DNA from 2 places in the Paenibacillus sp. FSL P4-0113 genome. Region 1 is predicted to be linked to the other one. Evidence: riboswitches for the same ligand, from Rfam matches in the RefSeq annotation. Region 1 holds a riboswitch; the other holds the start of a gene.
The links. A riboswitch is a leader RNA that binds a small molecule or an ion and turns the genes downstream of it on or off. The one in region 1 is predicted to bind thiamine pyrophosphate.

Region 2: linked by a shared signal. The riboswitch ahead of MKX46_RS20280 (ECF transporter S component) and the one ahead of MKX46_RS03500 (thiamine phosphate synthase) in region 1 are both predicted to bind thiamine pyrophosphate.

What each region holds. Positions count from the first base shown of each region.
Region 1 covers NZ_JBBPAZ010000001.1:938,978-944,676, forward strand. The annotation lists gene thiO (glycine oxidase ThiO) at 1-1,085, opposite strand, end outside; gene MKX46_RS03500 (thiamine phosphate synthase) at 1,150-1,743, opposite strand; TPP riboswitch at 2,009-2,117, opposite strand; gene MKX46_RS03505 (ABC-F family ATP-binding cassette domain-containing protein) at 2,212-3,765, opposite strand; gene MKX46_RS03510 (hypothetical protein) at 3,950-4,939, opposite strand; gene MKX46_RS03515 (hypothetical protein) at 4,926-5,480, opposite strand; gene MKX46_RS03520 (hypothetical protein) at 5,482-5,699, opposite strand, start outside.
Region 2 covers NZ_JBBPAZ010000001.1:4,662,170-4,667,868, reverse strand. The annotation lists gene MKX46_RS20295 (methionine ABC transporter ATP-binding protein) at 1-371, opposite strand, end outside; gene MKX46_RS20290 (energy-coupling factor transporter transmembrane component T family protein) at 511-1,302, opposite strand; gene MKX46_RS20285 (ABC transporter ATP-binding protein) at 1,277-2,728, opposite strand; gene MKX46_RS20280 (ECF transporter S component) at 2,728-3,324, opposite strand; TPP riboswitch at 3,575-3,684, opposite strand; gene MKX46_RS20275 (TatD family hydrolase) at 3,728-4,525, opposite strand; gene MKX46_RS20270 (polynucleotide kinase-phosphatase) at 4,546-5,699, opposite strand, start outside.

The DNA.
Region 1 (5,699 bases):
GCCCCATTAAGCATAGCTGCCATCGCACGCCCGGTAGCATCACTCAGCAGGACACCGTTGCGATAATGCCCGACTGCAGCATATACGCCCTCGACCCCAGGAACAATGCCTATAAAAGGATGACCTGATACAGCCTGCGGACGTAAGCCCGCCCAAGCGCGTATAAAAGAAGCTTCACGGACGCGCGGCAGCCAGGCAGAGGCACGTGCCAGCAACCCCTCCAAGCCTCCTACGGTCACCTCTTCGTCATATTGATGTGGAAGGCTCGTTGCCCCAATCCAAAGCTCGTTATTCTGTTTAGGCACGAGGTAAATATCATCAGCATAAATGGTATATTCTAACGGGTGATCCTTCAAGGAGACCGCTACCGCTTCGCCCTTGACCGGATAAAGTGGATATTCAAACCCAACCTGCGCTAGCAATTTCATGCTATCCAAGCCTCCGGCAATAATGACCTGATCGCAGGAAAAAAAGCCACTATCTGTTCGGACACCGCAAACTCGACCATCCTGTATGACCAGTTGCTCTGCCTGTGTACCAGACCATACCGTTGCTCCCAGCACCGCAGCAGCACCTGCATAAGCACGGCAAAGCTGGACAGGAGCCACTTGTGTCTCCTTTGAACGATATATTGCCCCGATCGCTTGTTCATCCAAACCTGGAATTCGTCGGGCCAATTCTTTCGCATCCCACCAGATAGGACAATCACCCTCTCGCGTTTTAGCAGCTTTCCAGCGTTTTTGGCCTTCAGTCTCCGTACGGAAAGGGGTCACAAACCCTTCAGTACGGAATTCCACCGAAATACCTGACAAACGCTCTAGATCACAGACAAGCTCAGGGAATGCATCTCGACTTATGCGAGCAAATCGTGATAGCTCAGAGTCGGTGAACTCTTCACTTTCCGCTGCCAGCATTCCAACCGCTGCTCCTGAGGCTCCCTCACCCGGGATCAATCGTTCCAGCATAATCGTACTTCTTCCCTCCTTGGCCACATGATAAGCAATGGAACTGCCGATGACACCTCCACCTATGACCAAGCATTCAGCGTGTCCAATCACTCTTTCCTCTGTGTGTATCTTTAGCATTTGTTCCGTATCTCCTCTCCATAAACCCTTCTGCTTTCAGCTTGCCTCTACTCTCGTTTTCTCGCTACAGGCTGTGAACTACAAGGTCTGCCATTCGCCTATACTCCATTGCAGCTGCAACGGGCGACTCAGCCTCCCATATACCAGACATCACCGCAATTCCGCTTGCTCCGGCCCTATAAAGCTCCGGGATATGATGCGGTTGTATGCCGCCTAGCGCAATCACCGGAATGTTTGACAGTCTGCAAATATGTTCAAGCTGAGCTAAACCCCGCGGTACAATACCGGGCTTACAATGGGTCTCATATACGTGACCATAAAGTACATAGTCCGCTCCTGCCCGCTCAGCAATTTGCATCTCCTCCAAGGAATGTACAGACACTCCACAGCGTGTACCCTTTGGAAGTAGGCTTTTCACATCCACAACAGGTAATCCATTAGCTGGTAATTGAACGGCTCCGACCAAAGTAAGTAAAGCTACATCCACACGATCATTTACTACAATTTGTTGCAAAGGAACTTCCTGCTCCACCAGGCTGCGAGTCAAAGAAAGCAATGCAGAGGCACCATTCTGTTTTAAACGTGCGTGTACATAATGAACATACGGACAAATCACAGCAGCCACTTGGGCGGCTTGTGCAAAAGTGCCCTTTTCCATCGAAATTGCGTGTAATTCGATTTTGTCTTCACCTCACATTGGACTAAAGGATCTAAGCTTAGCCAGCCACGTCTACCAGCAGGAATGAAAGGGGATTATATGTGAATCGTCTACGGAAGCTCGAACTACTTAAAATGAACGAAACGCAAAAAAACCACTTCCCCAAGGAAGTGGTTTAACGAACGTCCAATAATCGAACGGACCATGATATCCGTATACGTGTATCGTCCCACGCACAAACAAAAATAAAGATGGTGTTGCCTTGTTTGTACGGCGCTCACTTCCCTACGCTGGCATAACCCAGATCAGGTGCAAAGGGTCCGAAATCCATTTATTCCGTCTCAGCCGCATGGGCGGCTCCCCTAGTGTGACTATTTTATTGTATAAGCTAAAGATAGCTTAGCATATTTTTCTAATTCTGCAAACCCCACTTCGTGTGAAATTTGCTGGAACTGGATTTAGCTGATTTTAGTTAACTTTACTTGACCACTCTTCCACATTCCACGTTTTGGTTACCCAATCCTCGTAAAAGTCCGGTTCGTGAGATACAAGCAATACGGTCCCTTTGTATTCCTTCAAGGCACGTTTCAGCTCATCCTTTGCTTTAACATCCAAGTGGTTGGTAGGCTCATCGAACAGTACCCAGTTGCTTTCACGCATTAACAGTTTGCAAAGACGGACTTTAGCCTGTTCTCCACCACTGAGCGCAGATAGCGGACGCGTGATATGCTCATTTTTCAAACCGCAACGCGCCAAATGCGCTCGTACTTCATGCTGGTTCAAATGCGGAAATTCATTCCACACATCGTCAATCGGTGTAATTTTCTCGGCCTTTACTTCCTGCTCAAAATAAGCGGGCTGCAAAAAATCACCTTGATAAGTTTTTCCACTGATTGGCGGAATTTTTCCCAATATGGTTTTGAGCAATGTCGATTTACCGACACCATTGTAGCCGACAATTGCAATCTTTTCGCCACGTTCAATCGTCATGGACATTTTAGGCAAAAGGGCATGTGTATAACCAATCTCAAAATCAATACCCTCAAATACCGTCTTTCCGCTTGCACGTGCCTCTTTGAATTGAAAGGTTGGTTTTGCGGCTTCTTCAGGCTTATCAATACGTTCGATCCGATCAAGCTGCTTTTCACGGCTCTTTGCTCGGCCTGATGTAGAGGCACGCGCTTTATTACGCTGAATAAAATCTTCCTGTTTCTTAATAAAATCCTGTTGCTTCTCATAAGCATCAATATGCTGGGCTTTGTTCAGATCCGCCATTTCGAGAAACTTTTCATAATTAGCTGAATAACGGGTCATCTTGGCAAATTCAAGATGGTAAATAACATTAACGACCTGGTTCATAAATTCAGTATCATGTGAAATAAGAATAAAAGCATAAGGATAATCCTTCAAATAGCGCGTAAGCCATTCAATATGCTCTACATCCAAATAGTTGGTAGGTTCATCCAGCAACAGGACGTTCGGCTTTTCCAACAGCAACTTAGCAAGAAGAACCTTTGTCCGTTGCCCGCCGCTAAGTGCGGATACATCCCGATCCAGTCCTATGGCCGACAGACCTAGTCCATTCGCCATCTCTTCAACCTTTACATCAATGAGGTAAAAATCCCCCATATCCAGTTGCTCCTGAATTTCCCCCATCTGTTCCAGCAACACTTCCAACTCATCAGGAGAAGCATCCCCCATTTTGTCAGTAATCTGCATCATTTCCTTTTCCAATTCCAACAAAGGAAGAAAAGCATCCTTCAATACATCACGTACCGTTTTGCCCGGTGTCAGCTTGGTATGCTGATCCAGATAGCCGTAACGCACACGTGGAGTCCATTCCACTTTACCCTCATCCTTAAGCAATTTTCCAGTGAGAATGTTCATGAGTGTCGATTTACCAACACCGTTAGCTCCTACCAAACCTACACGTTCCCCCGCAAGCAATCGAAAGGAAACATTTTTAAATAATGCGCGGTCCCCAAAGTTGTGGGATACATTTTCTACAGTCAATAAACTCATAAGCTGTTTTTGGCTCCTTATTGTCATCGGCATTGCCGACTGTTCTTATTTCATATGCATTTCGTTTCTCTCAAAGCTTTATTGTAGCACATTCTGCAACCATATCGGAATATTGAAAACAGTGAATTTTAAGGTTTTTTGGTATGGATCTGCCTAAAAAAAGAAAAACCACCCATGAGGGTGATTATTTTAAGCCATTATAACATTTGTACTCAAAGTAACCCGCAGCTGCTGCAGATTTTTCATCCGTGAAACGTTCACTCGCTTTAAAGGGAGCTGGACATGAATCTCTATAAAAATACTTTATTCCAGTATCTGGTTCTATGCCACCGATAATGTCTTGCTTTCTAACGACTCTCCCACCACCAAATCCATAGTTATTGTAATACCTGTCTCCGACCGGAATGCCTTGGATAAACGCGATCAGCCCCACATCATCTACCGTGTTGTACCACTCCTCTTGCGGAATGATCGGTAGCGTGAACGAATAAGTTATGCCGTTACGCGCTGCTTTTTCGTTATGGACATTAATAATTCGCGCCAAGTCCTCTTGAACGCTGCGAACAATGGTGGAACGACGTATTTGCTCAAAAGTTTCTGAATTATTCAGCAAAGATATAGCGGTCTGATCCTGAAGTTCCTTTTGAAAGCCTTCTACCCACCTGTGATTTCGAGTATCGTATGCGTGCACATAATTATCCAAGGTGAACCCCACACTGTTGCCTACTGAATCAACATAGGCATATGGCTTTTTTTCGCTCCATTTGTGGCCAATAGCAGCTTGTCCATGCTCGTCTGTATAGGCTTCTGAGGTGAACGCATAATAACCGTCATAATCCAGAATTACAATAGCCGGTATGTAATCCAATAATGCACGTTGTGCTACTATATCCCCATCAATGCCTACATTAAGAAAAAGGGTGTGCAGGAACGTGTTCAGCGCTACTTCTTTATCTACCCGAAAAAACTTATCCGATCCGTATCCGGCCTCGCGTTCCTGACGTTCATTCTGTGAGAGCACAACCCCTGCATCCTGAACTGCGGTACGGAGAGCCGACGTATATTTCATTTCTAGCTGCTGCACTTCACGCTGATTCTGCACCCGTAAGTCACTAACTACACCAAAGGGCAAAAACAAAAGTATAAATATGACCGCAAAATCAGTAATCTTCATTCAGAACCATGCCCCCGTAAGAAGCTGTAACTGCCGGCTTGCCGCTATCTGCCCCACCAAAAAGCCATGATTTGTACAAGTCCGCAGGAGTCCGATTCGTATTATGTACCCGGACCGTAAAATAATCCCCGGCCATCAAGGTATATCGACGCGTCTGATCTGATTTTGGCTGCTGATTGTCAGGAAACAGTACAAGAAAAATTTGCGAATTATAGTACCCATCATATACAGCTTCATAATTGCCCAGAAAACTATCTGGCTTCACGGCATCTGCATAGTCCGGTACATACTTTTTGTGCATATGCTCCAAGTCAACTTCGTACATATTGCCTGTCAATTCCAGATCATGCATAAAATCGTTATACATCGTCGGTGTAATGTAACCTTTGGTTCTTACCATATCAACAAAACGTACAGTTGCATGATATGTATTTAACCCGGATATATCATCCTGCCGTTCAGCAGCTTGAGCTGCGGGTACGATGTACAAAAGCAATACAGCGAGCAGCGCCCCCAACAGCTTCGATATTGTTTGAACCACTTCAGTCTTCCCCCAATTTCTCAAAACGTACAGATGTTATGTCCCCATTCCCATTACGCTGGGGGTACATGGAATATAATGAGGAAGCATCCAGGGTCGATACATCAGGCTCAAACGGTTCAGAAAATACATCATACTCTGTCCCGTCGACTTGAATCGAAATCCCCTCCTGTAAGTTCATGCGAATTGCCTGTATGACCTGAGTTCCTTTAATCCGCT
Region 2 (5,699 bases), 3.7 Mb from region 1:
CATTCGCGCACACGTTCTGCTCTCTCTTTTTTCGCGACACCTGCCAGCTCCAACGGCATTGCTACATTTCCACTGACCGTCCGATTGTGAACAAGATGATAATGCTGAAAAATCATCCCTATGGATCGCCGCGCTTCACGGAGACGTTTTTCCGGCATGCGAGTCAGATCTTCCCCGTTCACAACCACGTTTCCCTCATCCGGCCTTTCCAATACATTCATCAACCGGAGCAAGGTAGACTTACCGGCACCGCTGGCACCTATAATACCGTGGATTTCCCCCTCCTCCACTTGAAGGGACACGGATTGAACCGCATGAAATTGGCCGCTTGAGGTGGTATAATGCTTGTTTACCTGATGCAGCGTAATCATGAAACCTGGCCTCCTGATGATCCATTTCTCAGGGAAAATGTAATAAGCCCGCCAGCCCAGGCGGGTCTGTACGAGCCGTCAATTCCCATTGCATTAATATACCACAGAGCAGAAAACGGGCAAAGCCTTTTGACAACAATTAACGTACATCCCACACCCCTACATAAGGAAAGCAAATCCCAAGTCCCCAAGCCAGCGTAAGCATGACGACAAAATAGAATATGAATACAATATCTATAGCCGAATAGCCGATCGCATAATAATACGTTCGCTTGGTTTCATTGGTAAAACCCTTGGCTTCCATAGCAATAGCAATGCGCTGGGCACGCCGAATACTTTGAGCGAGTAGCGGAATCGCATACCTGCGAAGCGTGGCATACATATTCCATTTGGACACATGCTGATGTAAACCTCGAATACGGTGGGCTTGTCTCAATGCCTGGAATTCCTCCACCATCATAGGCATCAACCGCATGGCTGCCAAAAAGCTGTATGCATACTTCGGAGGGAGCTTCCATTGCTGCATCAGTGAATAAAAAAGGTCCACTGGACGAGTCGTTAAACCAAACAACAAACCTACCGCAGCCATACTCAGCGCACGAAAGCCCAGATGCATGCCTCGGTAAAAGCTTTCCTGCGTCACATGGATCAAGCCCCATGTCCACCAGGTCGTCACCCCTTTGCCGAACATCATCATGCCCGTTGAAGTTGAAATAAACACCAATATAAAGGGAGACCCGTATAGCAGCAGCCTCTTCCATGGATGGCCTGACCAGACAAGCAGCAACAGCATAGCACACGCAACATTAAACATGACATTCGGATCATGAATGACTATAACGACCACAAACAGGATGGAAAACATCACGAGCTTTAGGCCCGGATTCACGCGATGCAGCCATGTTTTATGATGGGGAAAGGACAGGTTCATACTGTAGTTCCCCTTTCTGAATCCGCCATGTATCGGTACAATATCGACGGACAATTTCCGGGTCATGGGTGACCATCACAATGGCCGTGCCTGCCGCTCTCAGCTGCTCCAACATATCCAGCATGACAAAGGTATTACGCGCATCCTGCCCAAAGGTCGGTTCATCGAGCAGCAGCACTTCCGGCTCACGAATCATAGCCGTAGCAATACTCAACCGCCTTTTTTGGCCTAACGAAAGCTGATACGGATGCCGCTCGTCCAGCCGCTCCAGTCCGAACTGTACGAGCATCCGATCGACCCGTTCCCGGCACTGTTCAACAGTATACAAGCTCTTGGGTAACGAATACTCTAGTTCCTTTCGTACGGTATGCGCTACAAATTGCAGCTCGGGATTTTGAAACGCGAACCCGATACGCTCTGCCAGTTGTTCTGTACTGCCTGCCTCAATTCCGCGCACGCTATAACGTCCCTGTGTGCGAAGTAAGCGCATCATGGAGAGCAGTAGCGAGCTTTTGCCAGCCCCGTTTTCACCAACCACGCCAATCCAGTCGCCAGGCTTCACCTGCGCATGCTCCACATAAATCACTGAACTTAAACCGCGGAGGCCGCTAAAATGTTCCAGCTCCAGCACATCAGTCCCCGCACCATTCTGTTGCGTCACTGCTTCACTCCAACGTGGCGAAGACGCTTCATTCCATACTCCCGGATACCACACGCCGTACTCGGACAATGCCTGCCGGTGCACATGAAATACTTCTTGGGCCCTTCCATCTGCAATGATCTCCCCTTGAGCAGAAAGCACCACAATCCGATCCACATCATGGACAATTTCATTAATTTTATGCTCCACAATCACCAGTGTCTGGTCTACCGAAATGTTGCGAATGGTATCCCACACCTGTGTAGTGCCTTCCTCGTCCAACAAAGCCGTGGGCTCATCCAGAAAAAGCACTTCTGGCTCCATAGCCAGCACAGACGCAATCGCCAGCCGCTGCTTCATTCCCTGTGACATGCTGCCAATGGGCATATGTATATCATCCGTCGATAGACCCACCTGTATCAGCAGCTCGCGAATACGGGATCGCATCTGCTCCCGGGGAACCTGATTATTTTCCAACACAAAAGCCAGTTCCTCATCTGCATATGACATACAGAACTGCGTATCAGGATCTTGAAATACAATACCTGAGACACTTGGGATTACAGCAGCATCGCATTTCATAGGCACTTCTATCGTGCGTGGAATCAGACCGCTTAACACTTGGAGCAGTGTTGATTTACCGCATCCACTCGGTCCCAGTAGCAGCAGCTTTTCCCCCTTGCGGACAGACAAAGACATATTGTGAAAAAGCAGCTCTTGCTCACCGGGGAATTTCAACCGTAGCCGGGTGATCGAAGCCACCACATCTTCGGTTGCCCGGCTCATCAATCCAGCCCCTTATAATCTTGTTCCGTTGCAGGCCTCAAACTTCGCGTGACTCCGGTTACCTCCAATGCCTTAGCCAGATAGAACGCGAATACCCCGGCAATCACAATACTGCCAATCATCCGAAATCCAATATACAAAACATAGTTCCAAGTCGATAGCTGATCAATATACCCGTAGCTGAAGTCTAAAATCAGAGAAGTGACAGCCGCCCCAGCCGCAGCTAGCGAAGCAACCCACAGGTTTGCGTTCCGATACAGAAAAGCCGCAAAAAACAGCTCCGCTCCCAAGCCTTGCAGCAGGCCATAGTACAAGGTGGACATACCCCATTCGCTTCCCAAAAAAGCACTGACCGTTGCCGCTGCCACCTCTGCCAAAATCGCAACACCCGGCTTGCGAATGATGAGATAAGCAAACGTACCTGCCATAAACCACATGCCATACATCAGTTGCTCGGCGTGTAGACCCAATGGTTTCATCAAATCATAGGCAGGTCCCCATATTTTGTAGATCAACCCGAACACAACAGCGATCACAATCGTGACCAAAATATCCGTCAGTTTCAACCCTTTGGACGCTCTTACAGCAGTATTCATTATTGCGTGCTCCCCTTTTTCCTTATAGTTGGCCTCTTGGCCATGAAAAAAAGCTTGTCTGGAGCTGAATCTCCAGGCAAGCTTTATGCGCAGTAAAAGGTGAAGCACCATACAAAACATCATTCGTCGATATGCCTTATATAACCAGTAGTCTAAACTACTACACTGATACCCAGCCAAGTCAGGATCAAGGTAAAATGCTAGGACATACATTGAATCTATCGACAACCGCAAAAAAAAGCGGCATTCCTGTATAGTGTTCTTGGTTTCTCTACGCTGGCATTACCCAGATCAGATTTCACGGTCAGTGGCAAGGGCCACCCTCTCAGCCTGACTTTCTCAAGCTCCCGACAATGCTTTTTAATTCACTATAATATATACCACATCTATGGCTTTGACAATCCTATAATCCGAAGAAACGTTTAGCCGTTTCCGTCGTCGCGATTTCGATCTCCATCATGCTTCGACCTGTACATTCGGCTATCGTAGCAGCAATGTGAGCGAGATACATGGGCTCATTACGCCCTTCTTTAGGCTTCACAGGCAAATTACGCGGGGTCAAAAATGGAGCATCCGTTTCAATCATCAGACGGTCCAAGGGAATATCTCTGACCAGTTCACGCAGATGCTTCCCCCGCCGTTCGTCGCAAATCCAGCCGGTGATTCCGATATACAGTCCCATTTCTACATACGTACGCAATTCCTGTTCCGTGCCGGTAAAACAATGCACTACCGCTTTATCGACAAGCCCTTGATACTCCCGAAGCATAGCGACAAAGTCCTCATGTGCATCTCGTTCATGCAGAAATAACGGCATTTTCAGCTCACCCGCCAGTTGGATTTGCTCGCCAAACCATCGGCGCTGCACATCACGTGGCGAAAAATCACGGTTATAGTCCAATCCGCATTCCCCTATGGATACGACCTGCGGCTGACCCGCCAACTGGCGGAGCTGCTGAATCGTGTCTGCACTGCAGTCTTTGGCATCATGGGGATGCACGCCAGCTGTCGCATACAGCTTGCCCGGATAACGCGCTGCATACTGAGAAGCTTCCCGACTGCTGCGGACACTGGTCCCGGTAATAATCAGCGGTGAAATCCCTACAGCCGCGGCTCTCTCTACCACCTGTTCCCGATCTGCATGAAACGAACGATGCATCAAGTTCACACCAATATCAATTAACGGTGTACCCCTTTCCATCTCAATCCCTCCCTCGCAAACTACAATCTTGGATCAATCGGCTCTGATTCCAGAGATAGTGCGGCAAGGACGCATTCATGAATACGATCTACCGTATCCTTGCGGACAAAACGTTCCACGCCTTCCATACCAAGCGCTCCTTCCATCAGGGCATGACGCTCCTTTTTGTTCGTTCGACGCTGCTTCAGACGCTTTAAATTCTCAGGGGCAAGATAATCCATACCGTAAATGATGTGCAAATACTTCCGGCCTCTCACCTTGATTGCAGGCTGAATCATCTTGTCCCGATTTTTCATCAAAAAGCGTTCCGGCTTGATCACAATCCCCTCATGACCATCCTCTGTCATCTCGTTCCACCAACGAATGACCTCTTCCTCGCTTGCTTCGTCCGTGATCACGCGATACTCTGTCTCCATAAACAGGGAAGACAGCCCAGCCAGCTCCCGGTTTTGCTCCATATGCCAAATATGAGAATGGTCGAAAAAAGTCTTTCCGCTGTGTGCCAGCGTATGAAACGGTGCGATACGAATCTCATCCAGACCGTCCACATCCCAGCAATATTTTTGAAAAGCCTCTTGAAACGTCACGGCATTCGCGTACTTCTGTTCCATTTCCTCCAACCAGTCTCCAACCTCTCGGCCCGCAACCTTCGCCTGCTTCAGCTTGTCTACCAGCTTACTGCGATCCAGCAGAGCTGCTTCACCCACATGCGCATACTGTGCAGCAATCAATTCCCGAGCCTTGAGATTCCACGGTACAATTTCCGCATCCAGCAACACAAAATCCGTCTGGTTCCGTTCAAAATATCCGGCAGTCCGTAGATCCACATTCAGCTTTTCCAGCACTTGCTTCCCAAGGCTTTGTTCAAAGAAAGCTCTCCCGCTCCGACTGTAGATCGTGCCCAATGTCGGGTAGCCTACATACTCGACAGCGGCCTGTTCGTTTTTGAATAATAGCAAAATAGCCCGGCTACCCATATGTTTTTTCTCAGCCACCATCGTTTGTACCCCTTGCCCGCGATAATAAGCCAGCGCTTCACGCGGATGCTCCAGATAACCTTCCTCTGCAGACACCGCTGGAGCAGGACTCATGGTCGGTGGAATATACACCAGTTCCTCTATCGGTACTGTCACATGTGACACGGCATCTATAGCGGTTTTGACCGATTCTCCTT